DNA from 2 places in the Streptomyces sp. SUK 48 genome. Region 2 is predicted to be linked to the other one. Evidence: riboswitches for the same ligand, from Rfam matches in the RefSeq annotation. Region 2 holds a riboswitch; the other holds the start of a gene.
The links. A riboswitch is a leader RNA that binds a small molecule or an ion and turns the genes downstream of it on or off. The one in region 2 is predicted to bind ZMP and ZTP.
Positions count from the first base shown of each region.

Region 1: another riboswitch for ZMP and ZTP. It lies ahead of GHR20_RS01985 (bifunctional 5,10-methylenetetrahydrofolate dehydrogenase/5,10-methenyltetrahydrofolate cyclohydrolase); the one in region 2 lies ahead of GHR20_RS14340 (glycine hydroxymethyltransferase).

Region 1 is NZ_CP045740.1:438,098-445,876, reverse strand. It holds partial or broken gene GHR20_RS01990 (alcohol dehydrogenase catalytic domain-containing protein) at 1-899, shown strand, start outside; gene GHR20_RS01985 (bifunctional 5,10-methylenetetrahydrofolate dehydrogenase/5,10-methenyltetrahydrofolate cyclohydrolase) at 939-1,799, opposite strand; ZMP/ZTP riboswitch at 1,826-1,905, opposite strand; gene GHR20_RS01980 (hypothetical protein) at 1,963-2,205, opposite strand; gene GHR20_RS01975 (nuclear transport factor 2 family protein) at 2,193-2,558, opposite strand; gene GHR20_RS01970 (hypothetical protein) at 2,727-3,023, shown strand; gene GHR20_RS01965 (acyltransferase domain-containing protein) at 3,059-3,838, opposite strand; gene GHR20_RS01960 (S-(hydroxymethyl)mycothiol dehydrogenase) at 4,104-5,192, shown strand; gene GHR20_RS01955 (MBL fold metallo-hydrolase) at 5,192-5,821, shown strand; gene GHR20_RS01950 (DUF4180 domain-containing protein) at 5,850-6,218, shown strand; gene GHR20_RS01945 (SDR family NAD(P)-dependent oxidoreductase) at 6,287-7,081, shown strand; gene GHR20_RS01940 (L,D-transpeptidase) at 7,372-7,779, shown strand, end outside.
Region 2 is NZ_CP045740.1:3,378,319-3,386,097, forward strand. It holds gene GHR20_RS14325 (SDR family NAD(P)-dependent oxidoreductase) at 1-473, shown strand, start outside; gene GHR20_RS14330 (2'-5' RNA ligase family protein) at 505-1,089, opposite strand; gene trpS (tryptophan--tRNA ligase) at 1,316-2,341, opposite strand; gene GHR20_RS14340 (glycine hydroxymethyltransferase) at 2,497-3,945, opposite strand; ZMP/ZTP riboswitch at 3,979-4,067, opposite strand; gene GHR20_RS14345 (glutathionylspermidine synthase family protein) at 4,162-5,346, opposite strand; gene GHR20_RS14350 (hypothetical protein) at 5,360-5,728, opposite strand; gene GHR20_RS14355 (DMT family transporter) at 5,857-6,705, shown strand; gene GHR20_RS14360 (helix-turn-helix domain-containing protein) at 6,931-7,779, shown strand, end outside.

The sequences.
Region 1 (7,779 bases), 2.9 Mb from region 2:
AGCGACGCGCTGTTCGTGAGCGCGGCGGTGCCCGGCATCACCTTCCCCGAGGTGCCCGGGCACGAGATCGCCGGGCGGATCGCGGAACTGGGCGAGGGGGCGGGCGAGCGCGGGTGGCAGGTCGGCGACCGGGTGGCCGTGGGCTGGTTCGGCGGCAGCTGCGGCCACTGCCGGGCCTGCCGCGAGGGCGACTTCATCGTGTGCGAGACCCTCAAGGTGCCGGGCTGGGCCTACGACGGCGGCTTCGGCGAGCAGGTGATCGCGCCCGTCGACGCCCTGGCCCGGATCCCGGACGCGCTCGCCGCGAGCGACGCGGGGCCGCTGGCCTGCGCCGGGGTGACCACGTTCAACGGGCTGCGGCGCAGCGCGGGACGTCCCGGCGACCTGGTCGCGGTGCTGGGCCTCGGCGGCCTCGGGCACCTCGGCGTGCAGTACGCGGTCGCGATGGGCTTCGAGACGGTGGCGATCGCCCGCGGCCCCCAGAAGGCGGAATTCGCCAAGCAGCTCGGCGCCCACCACTACGTCGACAGCACCGCCGCCACCCCGGTCGCCGAGGCGCTCCAGTCCCTCGGCGGCGCCAAGGTCGTCCTCGCCACCGCCGGCAACTCCGACGCCATCTCCGCCACGGTGGACGGCCTGACCCACCGCGGCGAACTGGTCGTCATCGGCGCGGACACCGCCCCCTCGGCATCAACCCCAACCAGCTCCTCATGGCCGCCCGCGTGGTCCGGGGCCACCCCTCCGGGACCTCGCGGGACATCGAGGACACCATGGCCTTCAGCGTCCTGAACGGCATCCGCCCGATGACGGAGAAGGTCCCGCTGACGGAGGCGGACGCGGCGTACCGGAAGATGATGTCGGGCGGCGCGAGGTTCAGGATGGTACTGACGGACGGGTGAGCCGGGGCGGTAACACCGGCCCCTCGCCCCCTTCCGCCGTCAGGCCGCCCCGGCCCCTCCGGCCGCGGCCTCCGCCGCCGTCACCGTCTGCTCCAGCAGCGTGGCGATCGTCATCGGGCCGACACCGCCCGGCACCGGGGTGATCAGGGAGGCCCGTTCGACGGCCGAGTCGAAGTCGACGTCGCCCACGTTCCCGGCGTTGTAACCGGCGTCGATCACGACCGCGCCGGGCTTGATGTCCTGGCCCCGCAGCAGCCGCGGCCGGCCGACCGCGGCGACGACGATGTCCGCCTCGCGGACCGCCGCCGACAGATCCCGGGTGCGCGAATGGCAGTACGTCACCGTCGCGTCCCTGGCCAGCAGCAGCATGCCCACCGGCTTGCCGAGGATCGCGCTGCGGCCCACCACCACGGCCCGCTTCCCGGCCGGGTCGACGCCGTACTCGTCCAGCAGCCGCAGGATGCCGCCCGGCGTGCAGGACACGAAGCCCGGCAGACCGAAGCTCATCGCGGCGAACGAGGCGAAGGTGACCCCGTCGACGTCCTTGCCGGGCGCGATCGCCTCGAACGCGGCCCGCTCGTCCACGTGGTCGCCCACCGGGTGCTGGAGCAGAATTCCGTGCACGGCCGGATCGGCGGACAACTCCCGCAGCGTGCCCACCAGTTCGGCGGTGGACGTGCTCGCGGGCAGCGCCACGTGCCGGGAGGTGATGCCGGCCTTGCGGCAGCGGTTCTGCTTCATCCGGACGTACGTCACGGACGCCGGGTCCTCGCCCACCAGCACGGTCGCGAGACAGGGCACCACGCCGGTGCGCGCGGTGAGTTCCGCCGCCCTGCGCGCGGTGTCCTCGACGATGCGACGGGCGAGGGCGGTTCCGTCCATGAGACGGGCCTGGGTCATGCGGCACACTCCTGAGCTGGATCGATGTCATTCGCCCAGGCGCGCGGCAACCCTACGGACCGCTCCCCGGTGGTACTCCACCCAAGCGCCAGTCACGGCCCGGGTACAGCGTAGCCGAGGCGGGTACGAGGCCGAGGAGCGGGCGTGACGACGCCTGGGAGGCTCACCGCGTCCGGCCGCGCCGGAGCCGCGCCACCCGTGCCGTACGCGGCACCACGGCCGGCGGGCGTCCGCGCACCGCTCTCAGGACCGACCGCAGCACCGCCCTCGTCACCGGCACACCCGCCGCGCAGACCGGTGCCTGCCGCCGGGGCCGCGCCCGGCCCGCCACCGCGCGGGCCGAGAAAGTCCAGGTCAGCCGGGAGCTGACCTGGACCCGCGCGAACCTCCCGCCTACTCGTCCCATGCCTGGATCAGAATCTGCTCGGCGATCTTCCCGTCCCGCAGGGTGATCATCGACTCGGCGAGGACACGGGTGCCGTCCCCGTACTGGCAGGACTCGGTGAACGCGACGTGGTCGCCCTGCACCACGCACCGGTCCAGCTTGTGGATCATGTCGCGGCGGTAGACGTCGTCGAGCATCTCGGCGATCTCGCCGCGGCCGTGCAGGATCCTGGGGTGGCTGGGCTGGGTGTCGCGGTCGACGATACGGATCTCCGCGTCGTCCGCGTACAGGGACAGCAGGGTGTTCCCGGTGTTCCCCTCGATGCCCCGGCGCAGTGTCTCGGTGTCGAAGGCGGAGCCTGTCGCGGTGCCCATGGTGACCTCCTTCAGGCGCTCGCGGCCCGGCGGCGGACCGTACGGGCCCCGTCTTCGAGCGTCCCCCGGCCCGGCGGCCTCGGCAAGCGCACGGGGCGTGCTCCGCCTCACGAGTGAGCGCGGGCCGCCGCCCGTGTCCGGCCGGGGGTCCCGGCCGTTGCTGAGGGCATGATCTCAACACGCCGTATCGTCGCCGTCCTCGGTCTCGCCGCCGGGGTCACGGGCCTGGCCGCGCCCCTCGCAACCGCGGCCGACGCGAGCGCCTCGCACACCGGGCAGATCAACCCGATGACCGTGCTCGACTCGCTCACCACCGGCAACATCCCCGCGGAGCAGCGGGCCCAGATGCCCACGGCCTCCCAGCAGCTCAAGTCCCTGAACCAGGTCAGCCGGCTGGACCAGCTCAGCGAACTCCACCAGGTCACCGACATCGTGGCGCCGGTGACCGGCCTGCTGCCGTTGTAGGGGTCCGAGCCGCGACGGGTGCCTGACGCGCCGTCTCATGCCGGGGCGCCGCGCGGCCTCGTACCGCCGCCGTTCAGCACCGCCCAGTCCCGGGCCACGGCGTACGCCGCGCCGGGGGCCGGCGCGGTGCCCGGCGGCAGGTCCTCGGTCAGCGCCCGGGTCAGGGTGTCCGCCGGTCCCAGCTCCAGCCAGGTCCGCACCCCGTCCCGGTGCAGCAGGCCGGCCACGTCGGCGAACCGCCGGGTCCCCGGACCCGGCAGCCAGAACCCCGGATCGGCGGTCTCGGCGCCGACCGGGCGGTCGGTGACGTCGGAGACGAGGGGGAGCCGGGGCGGGCGGGGATGGAGGGTGGCCAGCGTACGGCCGTAGGCGGTGAGCAGCGCCTTCGGGGCCGCCTCGCCCGGGGCGGCGTCCAGCAGCCGGGCCAGCGTGCCGACCGCGTGGCAGCCGGCCGACGGGGAGAAGACCCCGGCGGCGCACGCGGCGGCCATCCGCCCGGCTCCATGTCCGAACAGCACATCAGGGCGGGCGCCCCAGCTCCGCAGCAGCCGGTACTGCGCCACCTGGAGCGCGAAGAGCGCCGGCCCCGCGTACGACGCCCGGCCCAGCAGCGCCGCCGTCCGGCTGCCGGGCTCCGCGAACATCACGCTTTTCAAAGGCAGTTCGAGATAGGGGTCCAGACGCGCGCACAGCTCGTCCAGCGTCTTCGCGAACAGCGGGAAAGCCGCCGCGAGTTCACGTTCCGTCCCGGGGCGCGGCGAGGCACCGGCCGAGAACAGGAAGGCGGTACGTCCCTTACGGCCATCAGCGAGCATGCCGCCAGGAAGACATGTCCGGGTAAGCGCCCGGACCAGCCGAGTTCCCGCACCTCGCAAAGGAATCGCCATCAGCGGACGTCGTCCTTCCCTCCGGTTCTTGCGCGATTCATAAGCGCGGTTCATCAGCGCTTCCCCGCTCCGGTCGGCCCGGCCAAGCCACCCCCCGGGGGAAAGATCCACGGTCACCGCCGTGGCCCGTCCCGGTGCCCATCGCACGCGCGTAGGGTCTGCACCGTAAGCACTCGATGGAAGGAACCAGACCATGGCGCAGGAAGTACGCGGCGTGATCGCACCGGGCAAGAACGAGCCCGTACGAGTCGAGACGATCGTGGTGCCCGATCCCGGGCCCGGCGAGGCCGTCGTACGCGTCCAAGCCTGCGGTGTCTGCCACACCGATCTGCACTACAAGCAGGGCGGCATCTCCGACGACTTCCCCTTCCTCCTCGGCCATGAGGCCGCCGGTGTGGTGGAGTCGGTCGGCGACGGTGTCACCGAGGTGGCCCCCGGTGACTTCGTCATCCTCAACTGGCGCGCGGTGTGCGGCCATTGCCGGGCCTGTCTGCGCGGCCGCCCCTGGTACTGCTTCAACACCCACAACGCGAAGCAGAAGATGACCCTCGCCGCCACCGGCCAGGAACTCTCCCCGGCTCTCGGCATCGGCGCGTTCGCCGAGAAGACCCTCGTCGCCGCAGGCCAGTGCACCAAGGTCGACCCGGCCGTCTCCCCGGCCGTCGCGGGCCTCCTCGGCTGCGGTGTGATGGCCGGCATCGGCGCCGCCATCAACACGGGCAACGTCGGCCGGGGCGACTCGGTCGCCGTCATCGGCTGCGGCGGCGTCGGCGACGCGGCCGTCGCCGGTGCGAGCCTCGCCGGCGCGGCGAAGATCATCGCCGTGGACATCGACGACCGCAAGCTGGAGAAGGCCCGCGCCCTCGGCGCCACGCACACCGTCAACTCCCGGCAGAACGACCCGGTCGAGGCCGTCCGCGAGCTGACCGGCGGCTTCGGCGCCGACGTCGTCATCGAGGCGGTCGGCCGCCCGGAGACGTACCAGCAGGCGTTCTACGCCCGCGACCTCGCCGGCACCGTCGTCCTCGTCGGCGTCCCCACCCCGGAGATGAAGCTCGAACTGCCCCTGCTGGACGTCTTCGGCCGCGGCGGCGCCCTCAAGTCCAGCTGGTACGGCGACTGCCTGCCCTCCCGCGACTTCCCGATGCTCATCGACCTGCACCTGCAAGGCAGGCTCCCGCTCGACGCGTTCGTCACCGAGACCATCCAACTGGACGAGGTGGAGAAGGCGTTCGACCGGATGCACCAGGGCGACGTGCTGCGCTCGGTGGTGGTGCTCTGATGGCCGCGCGCATCGAACGGCTCGTCACCTCGGGGCAGTTCAGCCTCGACGGCGGCACCTGGGACGTCGACAACAACGTCTGGATCGTGGGCGACGACCACGAGGCGATCGTCATCGACGCCGCCCATGACGCCGACGCCATCGCCCGCGCCGTCGGCGACCGCAGGCTCACCGCCATCGTGTGCACCCACGCCCACAACGATCACATCGACGCGGCGCCCGCGCTGGCCGACCGCACCGGCGCGGTCATCTGGCTGCACCCCGACGACCTGCCGCTGTGGCGGATGACCCACCCCGACCGCGACCCCGACCGGCTCCTCGTGGACGACCAGGTCATCGAGGCGGCCGGCGCCGACCTCACCGTGCTGCACACCCCCGGGCACGCGCCCGGCGCGGTCTGCCTGCACGATCCCGGGCTGGGCGTCGTCTTCACCGGCGACACCCTCTTCCAGGGCGGCCCCGGCGCCACCGGCCGCTCCTTCTCCCACTTCCCGACGATCGTCGACTCCATCCGCGACAAGCTGCTCACCCTCCCGCCCGAGACCAGGGTCCTCACCGGGCACGGCGACTCCACCACCATCGGCGCCGAGGCCCCCCACCTGGAGGAATGGATTAAACGCGGGCACTGAACCGCACCGTGCGCATAGGGTCACGATCATGACCACGAACACGCTCGTGACCCTGCACGACAGCCGCGTCCTGCGCTGCGCCCCCGACGGCCCGCCCCTGGACGGCGAGCGCGCGGCACTGGACCTCATAGGCGACGCCTTCGGGCAGGACGCCCAGCTGGTCGAGGTGCCCGTGGCCCGGATCGCACCGGAGTTCTTCCAGCTGCGGTCCGGCGTCGCGGGCGCCGTCGTCCAGAAGTTCGTGAACTACCGGGTGCGGCTCGCCGTCGTCGGCGACATCTCGGCCCAGGTCGGGGCGAGCGACGCCCTGCGCGACTTCGTGTACGAGTCCAACGAGGGCGACCAGCTGTGGTTCGTGCCGGACACCGACGCCGTCGCCGAGCGGCTCGCGCGGTAGCACGGAGCCGGGCGGGAACCCCGGTACAAGACGGTGAAGGACCGGGGGTACGGCCGTACCGTCGCCCCATGAGCGATCACACCCGTTTCGCGGGACACGGAGTCCTCGTCACCGGAGCGGCCCGCGGCATCGGCGCCGCCGTCGCCCGGCGGCTCGCCGAGGAGGGCGGCCGGGTCCTGGTGACCGACCGGGACCCGGCCGAGGCCGAGCGGACCGCCGCCGAGCTGCGCCGAGGGGGCCTGAGCGCCGAGGCGTTCGCCTGCGACGTGGCCGAGCGCACCGCCGTGGAAGCGGCCGTGGCCCGCGCCGTCGACGCCTTCGGCTCCCTGGACGTCCTGGTCAACTGCGCCGCCCACTGCACCCCGGACACCCCCCGTTTCGAGGACGGCACGGACGGGACATGGGCCCGCGACCTCGACATCACCCTGACCGGCGTCCACCGCTGCTGCCGCGCCGCCCTGCCCCACCTGGCCGCCTCCGGTCGCGGGGCGATCGTGAGCATCGGCTCGGTCAACGGCCTCCAGGACTTCGGCAACCACGCCTACAGCGCCGCCAAGGCCGGCCTCGGCTCCCTGACCCGCACCCTCGCCGGGCACGCCGCCGCCCGGGGCGTCCGGGTCAACCTCGTGGCGCCGGGCACGGTGCGCACCTCGGCGTGGGAGGGCCGCGACGACGAACTCGACGCCGTCCGCGCCCTGTACCCGCTGGGCAGGATCGGCGAACCCGAGGACATCGCCGCCGCCGTCGCCTTCCTCGCCTCCCGCGACGCCGCCTGGATCACCGGCACCACCCTCGTCGTCGACGGCGGCCTCACCTCGGTCCACACCGGCTTCCACGCCGCCCTGCACGACCGGCACGACTGATCCTCGTACCACCCCACCGGTGCCGCGATTCAGCCAATGTTCTCCAGGAGTTGTCGCCCGCGCCCCCGCGTGGCGGCGTCCGGGGACCTGCTGCTCGTCGCCTCTGGCCGGACGCGTACCGGCGGCCTGCTGCGGGGTGAGGAAGCTCACCGTTTCGTCATGACGTGACCAGAAAGGCAACCCTGACTTGCCCGATCAGGTCTACTTGTCCGAGATCGTGGGAAACGCGCACGAAGACACCCCGGGGGAGGCCCTGGGAAACAACGGTGACAAGAAGGAGAAAAGCCCTCATGGGGGACATACGTAGACGAGGTGTGGTGGCACTCGGCCTCACGGGCCTGGTGGCGCCGCTCACACTCGCCCTCACCGCGGCACCGGCCCAGGCCGCGAGCGACTGCACCACCTCGACGGGCCCGTACCAGAAGCAGGCGGAGAAGTTCCTCGGCCGGCCGGTCGACGGCCGCCAGTCCGCCGCCGACTGCAAGGCGATCCGCTCCTTCCAGGCGAAGAACGCCATCACCCCCGCCATCGGCTACGCGGGGCCCGTCACCTGGGGTGTGATGGACCTCATCAACCAGCAGAAGGCCGTGGGGAAGAACCCGAACAAGAGTGGCAAGTGCCCGGTGAACAAGGGCCGGATCGCCTGTGTGGACCTCACGCGCCAGCTCAGCTGGATCCAGGACGGCAAGAAGCTCGTC
Region 2 (7,779 bases):
TCCTCGGCGACCAGGCCCACGACGAGCGGGCCCCGCTGCGCGCCGTGCACGTCGCCCAGACCAACTACACCGGGGCGGTCTCCGCCGCTCTGGTCGCCGCGAGCGGCCTCCAGGCCCAGGGCCACGGCTCGTTCGTCTTCCTGTCCGCCACCGCCGCCGAACGCGCCCGCCGCGTCGACTTCATCTACGGCTCCAGCAAGGCGGGCCTGGACACCTTCGCCCAGGGCCTCGGCGACGCGCTGTACGGCACAGGGGTGCGGGTGATGGTCGTACGCCCCGGGTTCGTGCGGACGCGGGCGACGGCGCACCGGCCCCGCGAGCCGTTCGCCACCACCCCGCAGGCGGTCGCCACCGCGATCGAACTGGGCCTGCGCCGGGGCGCGGAGACGGTGTGGGTGCCGGGGGTGCTGCGGCTGGTGACGGCCGCGCTGCGGCACGTCCCGCGCGCGCTGTTCCGCAGGCTGCCCCTCTAGGGCCGCCCTCGCGGAAGCGGGGCCCGAGGCCCTAGCGGCTGGCGATGGTCCCGCGGCCGATGCCGGCGGGGCCCGCCTGGGGAGGTACGACGGAGCCGCCGAAGGTGTACTCGCGCAGCTTGCGCCACACCCCGTCCGCGCCCTGCTCGTACAGCGCGAACCCGGTGCACGGCCATTCGGCCTCGAAGCCGGCCAGCTCGGCGAAGGCGCGGTCCATCGCCGCGTCCTCGATGCCGTGGGCCACGGTGACATGCGGGTGGTACGGGAACTGGAGCTCGCGGGCGCAGGGCCCGGCGCTCTCGCGGACCCGCTGCTGGAGCCGGGCGCAGTCCTCGGCGCCGCGCACGACCCGGATGTAGACCACCGGGGAGACGGGCCGGAAGGTGCCGGTGCCGTGCAGCCGCATCGGGAAGGGGCGGCCGGCGGCGGCCACCTCGCGCAGGTGGGCCCGCACGGCGGGCAGCGTGGCGCGCTCCACCTCGGTCGGCGGCAGCAGCGTGACATGGGTGGGGATGCCATGGGCCGCGGCGTCGCCGAAGCCAGCGCGCCGCTCCTGGAGCAGGCTGCCGTGAGGCTCCGGAACCGCGATCGACACGCCGATCGTTACGGTCCCCACGTCGTCTCCTGTCGTCGCGTCCGTCGTCTACTCGGCCGACTCGTACGGGCCTTCGGCTTCGACTGTACGGCCATGGGTGTCCCGTGGGCAGGCGCAACGGAAGTGATGTGCAGCGCTCTGCCCACAGGGACGTGCGAACGGTCGTGCGCCCTCGCGCCGGTTCCGTGCCTCCCGGCGCGGGCCGTGCCGTTCGGTGCCCCGGTCGGTGGACCGGCCGGGGCTTCGGTCAGTGCTTCGCCGGGAGGAAGCCGACGCGGTCGTACGCCTGCGCGAGGGTCTCGGCGGCGACGGCGCGGGCCTTCTCGGCACCCTTGGCGAGGATCGCGTCGAGGGTCTCGGCGTCGTCCAGGTACTGCTGGGTGCGCTCCCGGAACGGCGTCACGAACTCGACCATGACCTCGGCGAGGTCGGTCTTGAGCGCGCCGTACATCTTGCCCTCGTACTCCCGCTCCAGGTCGGCGATCGAGGTGCCGGTGAGGACGGAGTAGATGGTGAGCAGGTTGGAGACGCCCGGCTTGGCCTGCGCGTCGTAGCGGATGACGGTGTCGGTGTCGGTGACCGCGCTCTTGACCTTCTTGGCGGTGGTCTTCGGCTCGTCCAGGAGGTTGATCAGGCCCTTCGGCGTGGACGCCGACTTGCTCATCTTGATCGACGGGTCCTGGAGGTCGTAGATCTTCGCCGTCTCCTTGAGGATGTACGGCGCCGGGATCGTGAACGTCTGCCCGAAGCGGCCGTTGAAACGCTCGGCCAGGTCCCGGGTCAGCTCGATGTGCTGGCGCTGGTCCTCGCCCACCGGCACCTGGTTGGCCTGGTACAGCAGGATGTCCGCGACCTGGAGGATCGGGTACGTGAACAGGCCGACCGAGGCGCGCTCGGCGCCCTGCTTGGCGGACTTGTCCTTGAACTGGGTCATGCGGCTGGCCTCGCCGAAGCCGGTGAGGCAGTTCATCACCCAGGCCAGCTCGGCGTGCTCGGGCACATGGCTCTGCACGAACAGGGTGCAGCGCTCCGGGTCCAGTCCGGCGGCGAGGAGCTGGGCGGCGGCCAGGCGGGTGTTGGCCCGCAGCTCCTTGGGGTCCTGGGGCACGGTGATCGCGTGCAGGTCGACGACCATGTAGAAGGCGTCGTGGGTCTCCTGGAGGGATACCCACTGGCGGACGGCGCCGAGGTAGTTGCCGAGGTGGAACGAGCCGGCGGTGGGCTGGATACCGGAGAGCACGCGGGGCTTTTCAGCGGGGGCCATGCCGCCCATTCTCTCATCGGCCGAGGGTGGGATCGGCCCGGGAGGCGGGGGCGGTGCGGGAACGTCCCGGGAGGCGGGGGGCGGGGACGCCGGGGACTGCGGACCGCTGGTGACCGGTCGCGCAGTTCCCCGCGCCCCCGGGGCATGGCCCCCGACGGCGTCGATCAGCCCAGGTCGACTTCCGGGTAGAGCGGGAAGCCCGCGACCAGGTCGGTGGCGCGCTGGGCGATCTCCTCGGAGACCTTCTCGTCCAGGACGTGGGACGCCTTGCTCGGGGCGCCGGACTTGGTGGTGCCCGGTTCGGTGGCCGCGAGGACGCGGTCGATCAGTCCGGCCACCTCGTCCATCTCCGCCGTGCCCAGGCCGCGGGTGGTCAGGGCGGGCGTGCCGATGCGGATGCCGGAGGTGTACCAGGCGCCGTTGGGGTCGGCCGGGATGGCGTTGCGGTTGGTGACGATGCCGGAGTCGAGGAGGGCGGCCTCGGCCTGGCGGCCGGTGAGGCCGTAGGAGCCGGCGACGTCGATCAGGTTGAGGTGGTTGTCGGTGCCCCCGGTGACGAGGGTCGCGCCCCGCCGCGTCAGGCCCTCGGCCAGCGCCCGGGCGTTGTCCACGATGCGCTGCGCGTAGTCCTGGAACGCGGGCTGCCGGGCCTCGGCCAGGGCGACCGCCTTGGCGGCCATGACGTGCGGCAGCGGGCCGCCGAGGACCATCGGGCAGCCGCGGTCGACCTGGTCCTTGAGGGAGTCGTCGCACAGCACCATGCCGCCGCGCGGGCCGCGCAGCGACTTGTGGGTGGTGGTGGTGACGATCTGGGCGTGCGGGACCGGGTCGAAGTCGCCGGTGAGGACCTTGCCCGCGACGAGACCGGCGAAGTGGGCCATGTCGACCATGAGGGTCGCGCCGACCTCGTCGGCGATCTCGCGCATGATCCGGAAGTTCACCAGCCGGGGGTACGCCGAGTAGCCCGCCACGATGATCAGCGGCTTGAACTCGCGGGCCTGGGCGCGCAGCGCCTCGTAGTCGATGAGGCCGGTCGCGGGGTCGGTGCCGTAGGAGCGCTGGTCGAACATCTTGCCGGAGATGTTCGGGCGGAAGCCGTGGGTGAGGTGGCCGCCGGCGTCCAGGGACATGCCGAGCATCCGCTGGTTGCCGAACGCCTGGCGCAGCTCGGCCCAGTCCGCGTCGGAGAGGTCGTTGACCTGGCGGGCGCCGGTCTTCGCCAGGAAGGGGACCTCGACCCGGTCGGCGAGTACGGCCCAGAAGGCGACGAGGTTGGCGTCGATGCCGGAGTGCGGCTGGACGTAGGCGTGCCGGGCGCCGAAGAGCTCGCGGGCGTGCTCGGCGGCCAGGGACTCCACGGTGTCCACGTTGCGGCAGCCGGCGTAGAAGCGGCGGCCGACGGTGCCCTCGGCGTACTTGTCGCTGAACCAGTTGCCCATCGCGAGGAGGGTCGCCGGGGAGGCGTAGTTCTCGGAGGCGATCAGCTTGAGCATCGCGCGCTGGTCGGTGACCTCCTGGCCGATGGCGTCGGCGACCCGGGGCTCCACGGCGCGGATCACGTCGAGGGCGGCGCGGAAGGCGGTGGACTCGGTGGACAGGGGCTGCTCTGGCATGGGGACCTCCGGACGGGGTGCGTTTCGGCGTTCACGTTCGGCCCAGGCGCACGGCACTGTTTCCAGCAAGGCCGCTCCCCGATGGTCCGTCCCATCCCAGCGCGCCAGTCACGGCCCGTGGCTCAGCGTACCGGCCCGCCCGGAGGGCGGAGATCCGGCGTCCACCATGCGGGCGAGAGCGCGGACGGCCCGCTCAGTGGATGCGGACGGCTCCGTTCAGAGGATGACGTGCGGCAGGAAGCGCGCGTACCCGTCGGTGACGGGGCCCGACGACTCGCGGATGCCGAGGCCCGCGGGCTCGCCGTCGATGACCCAGGCGCCGAGGACGACGTGGTTGCCGTCGAAGGCGGGCAGCGGCGCGAGCCCCTGGTAGCAGCAGGGCTCGGGGCGGACGGCGGGCGGGCCGCCCGGCGGGTGCAGGGTGACGCCCTCGCCCTCGCGGCCCAGCAGGGGCTTGGCGGCGTAGCCGGTGGTGGCGGCGAGCTCGCGGGGGCCGTCGAGGTAGGAGGGCAGGAGGCTGGGGTGGCCGGGGTAGAGCTCCCACAGGACGGCCAGCAGGGCCTTGTTGCTCAGGAGCATCTTCCAGGCGGGCTCGATCCACAGGGTGCTGCCGGTGCCGCCGCCGTTGTCCAGGGTGTCCAGGACATGGCCGCCGAAGGCGTCGGTGGTGAGCCATTCCCAGGGGTAGAGCTTGAAGAGGGCGCGGATGAACCGCAGCCGGTTGTCCACGAACCGGCCGGAGAGGGTGTCCCAGCCGATCTCCTCCATGGCGAGCCAGTCGGTCTCCAGGCCCGCCTGCTCCGCGGTCTCCTTCAGATAGGCGACCGTCATCAGGTCCTCGCCCAGCTCGTCGGCGGCGGAGTGCGCGAAGTGCAGCGGGCTGCCGGGCGGGAGCAGCGCGGACTGCCTGCGCCAGGACTCCACCAGGCGTTCGTGCAGCGAGTTCCACTGGTCCGCGCCGGGGAAGCGGTCCTCCATCCAGAACCACTGCGGGGAGGCGGCCTCCACCAGGGAGGTGGGGGTGTCCGCGTTGTACTCCAGCAGCTTGGCGGGGCCGGTGCCGTCGTAGCGCAGGTCGAACCGGCCGTAGAAGGAGGGGAGTTCGGCGCGGCGGTGCCAGGACTCGGTGACCGCGGCGGCGACGGCGGGGTCGGTGATGCCGAGGTCGGCGAGGCGGCCCCGCTCCACGAGGTGGCCGGCCGCCGCCAGGCACATGGCGTGCAGTTCGGCGACCGTCTCCTCCAGCGCCTCGACCTCGGGCAGCGAGAAGACGTAGTACGCGCTCTCGTCCCAGTAGGGGCGCAGGCTCCCGTCGGGATGGCGGGTGAGCGGGTAGATCAGGCCCTGTTCCTCGACGGTGCGCTGCCAGTCCGGGCGGGGGGTGATGGTACGGCGTTCCATACGGCGGTCCCGGTCAGCCGCCGGAGCTGCGCGAGCCGCCGCCGAAGCCGCCGCGGTGCACCCCGCCGGAGCCGGAGCCGTAGTGCGTCGAGGAGTGGTGGGTGGAGTGGCCCGAGCTGTGGCGGGGCTTGGTGAAGGAACCGCCGCTCACCCAGGAGCCCTTCTTCTTGCCGCCGTAGTACCAGGCGCCGTTGACCGCCGACTTGACCGCCTTGCAGTTCTTGTCGGAGACGACCTTGTAGCCCTTGGCGTACGTGTAGCTGCTCTGGTCCACGCAGCGCTTGTCCGGCTGGGACGAGCAGGCGGTGAGCGCGGCGGCCAGCAGGCCGACGCCGCCGAGGACCACCGCGCCGGAGCGCAGCCGTCGCCTGGTTTCGGCCATGTTCGTGTCTCCCCCGTGTGCGATGTGCGGTGCGGCAAGCCTAGAGACCGGTATGAGAACCGGCCAAGGGGGGTGAGCATGACAGGACGGTGGCGGGCCTCCTTTAGAGTCCCTTTGTGCTCTTTGGAATGGTGTGCGCCCTAGGCGCGGCGGTCTGTTTTGGTACCGCGACGGTGTTGCAGGCGGTGGCGGCGCGGCAGGCCGGTCCCGGTGGTGGCGGTGAGGCGGCGCTGCTGCTGCGGGCGTTGCGGCAGTGGCGGTACATCGCCGGGCTCGGGCTGGACGGGCTGGGGTTCCTGTTCCAGATCGTGGCGCTGCGCTCGCTGCCGATCTACGCGGTCGGCGCCGCCCTCGCGGCCAGCCTCGCGGTGACGGCGGTGGTCGCGGCGCGGCTGCTGGACGTGCGGCTGCGCGGTGTGGAGTGGGGCGCGGTGGGCGTGGTGTGCGCCGGGCTCGCGATGCTGGGCCTGGCCTCCGGCCCGGAGGGCGGCAAGGACGGGTCGGACACCCTGCGGTGGGTGATGCTCGCGGTGGCGCTCGGGCTGCTGCTGCTCGGGCTCGCGGGCGGGCGGCTGTCCGGTCCGGCGCGGGGGCTGGTGCTCGGGCTCGGCGCCGGGTGCGGGTTCGGGGTGGTCGAGGTGACGGTCCGGCTGATCGACAGCCTCGCGCCCACCGCGCTGCTCACCAACCCCGCGACGTACGCCCTGCTGATCGGTGGCGGTGCCGCGTTCATCCTGCTGACCTCGGCCCTCCAGCGCGGCTCGGTCACGACGGCGACGGCCGGGATGGTGCTCGGCGAGACGCTCGGCCCCGCCGCGATCGGCGTCGTCTGGCTCGGCGACCGCACCCGCGAGGGCATGGCCTGGCTGGCCGTCCTCGGCTTCGCGGTGGCGGTGGCCGGCGCCCTGGCCCTGGCCCGCTTCGGCGAGGCCCCGGAGGCGGAACCGGCGGAGCGGCCGTCACAGACCGCGCGGTAGGCCGCGGGCGAGCGCCCGGCCGGCGGGGGCGCCCGCTGAACAGGTCCCGGAAAAGCGGCGGACCGGCTGCGCCCCCCGCAGCGCAACCGGTCCGCGGACCATCCTGCGCCAACCGCCCGCCCGTGACCAGGAACCTCATTTTCCGGAACTGGATTTTCAGGAACGTAGACTTCCGATATTTTCCGGGCCGCCGGTGTGGCGGCCCGCGCCGAGAGGGAGTCGGGGATGGACAGGGAAGCCCTGCGGTCGCTGCTGCGGCACAAGCGCTCGCTGATCGACCCCACCGAGCTGGGCTGGCCCCGCCGCACCGGCCGCGGCCGCCGGTCCGCCGGGCTCTCCCAGGCCCAGGTGGCGCACGCGCTGTACGTCTCCGAGCGCACCTACGCACAGCTGGAGCGGGGCGACATGCCCTCCCCCGCGCCCGAGTTCCTCGACGCGGTCTCCACCGTGCTGCGCATGGCCGAGCCGGAGCGCGGCGCGCTGTACGTCTACGCGCTGGGCCACGAGCCGCCGGTCCCCATGAACCCCGAGGCCGGTACCCGGGTCGACCCGGCCTGGTTCACGGCCGTCCAGGGCGTGTCCGGCGTGCCCTGCTACGTCAACGACGTGGCGTGGAACCTCCTCGCCTGGAACGACGACTTCCTGCGCATGTTCCCCCGCGCCGAGGGCGCGGAGCCCGCGGTGCCCGAGCGGAACGTGATGCGCTGGATGCTGCTGCGCGAGGAGGCGCGCGAGCACCATCTGCTGGACTGGGCGGAGCGGTGGGCGGCGCCGGTCGCGGCCCAGCTGCGGGCGGCGGTGGCGGCCCACCCGGACAACCCCGATCTGCGGCAGCTGGACGCGGAGGTGAACGACGACCCCGTGGTGGGGCCCATCTACCGCCGCCACGACATCACCTATGTGCAGCAGGACGGGGACACCCGGCCGGTGCGGCACGCGGGACTCGCCGCCGCCGACGACGACCGGTGCTGCGCCCGGCACGCTCCCGCCGCGCGGGGCCTGGTGACCCTGTGCGCCGCGCAGCCGCTGGGTTCGCCGGGCGCCCGGTTCTTCTTCCTGGTCTTCCGCCCGGTC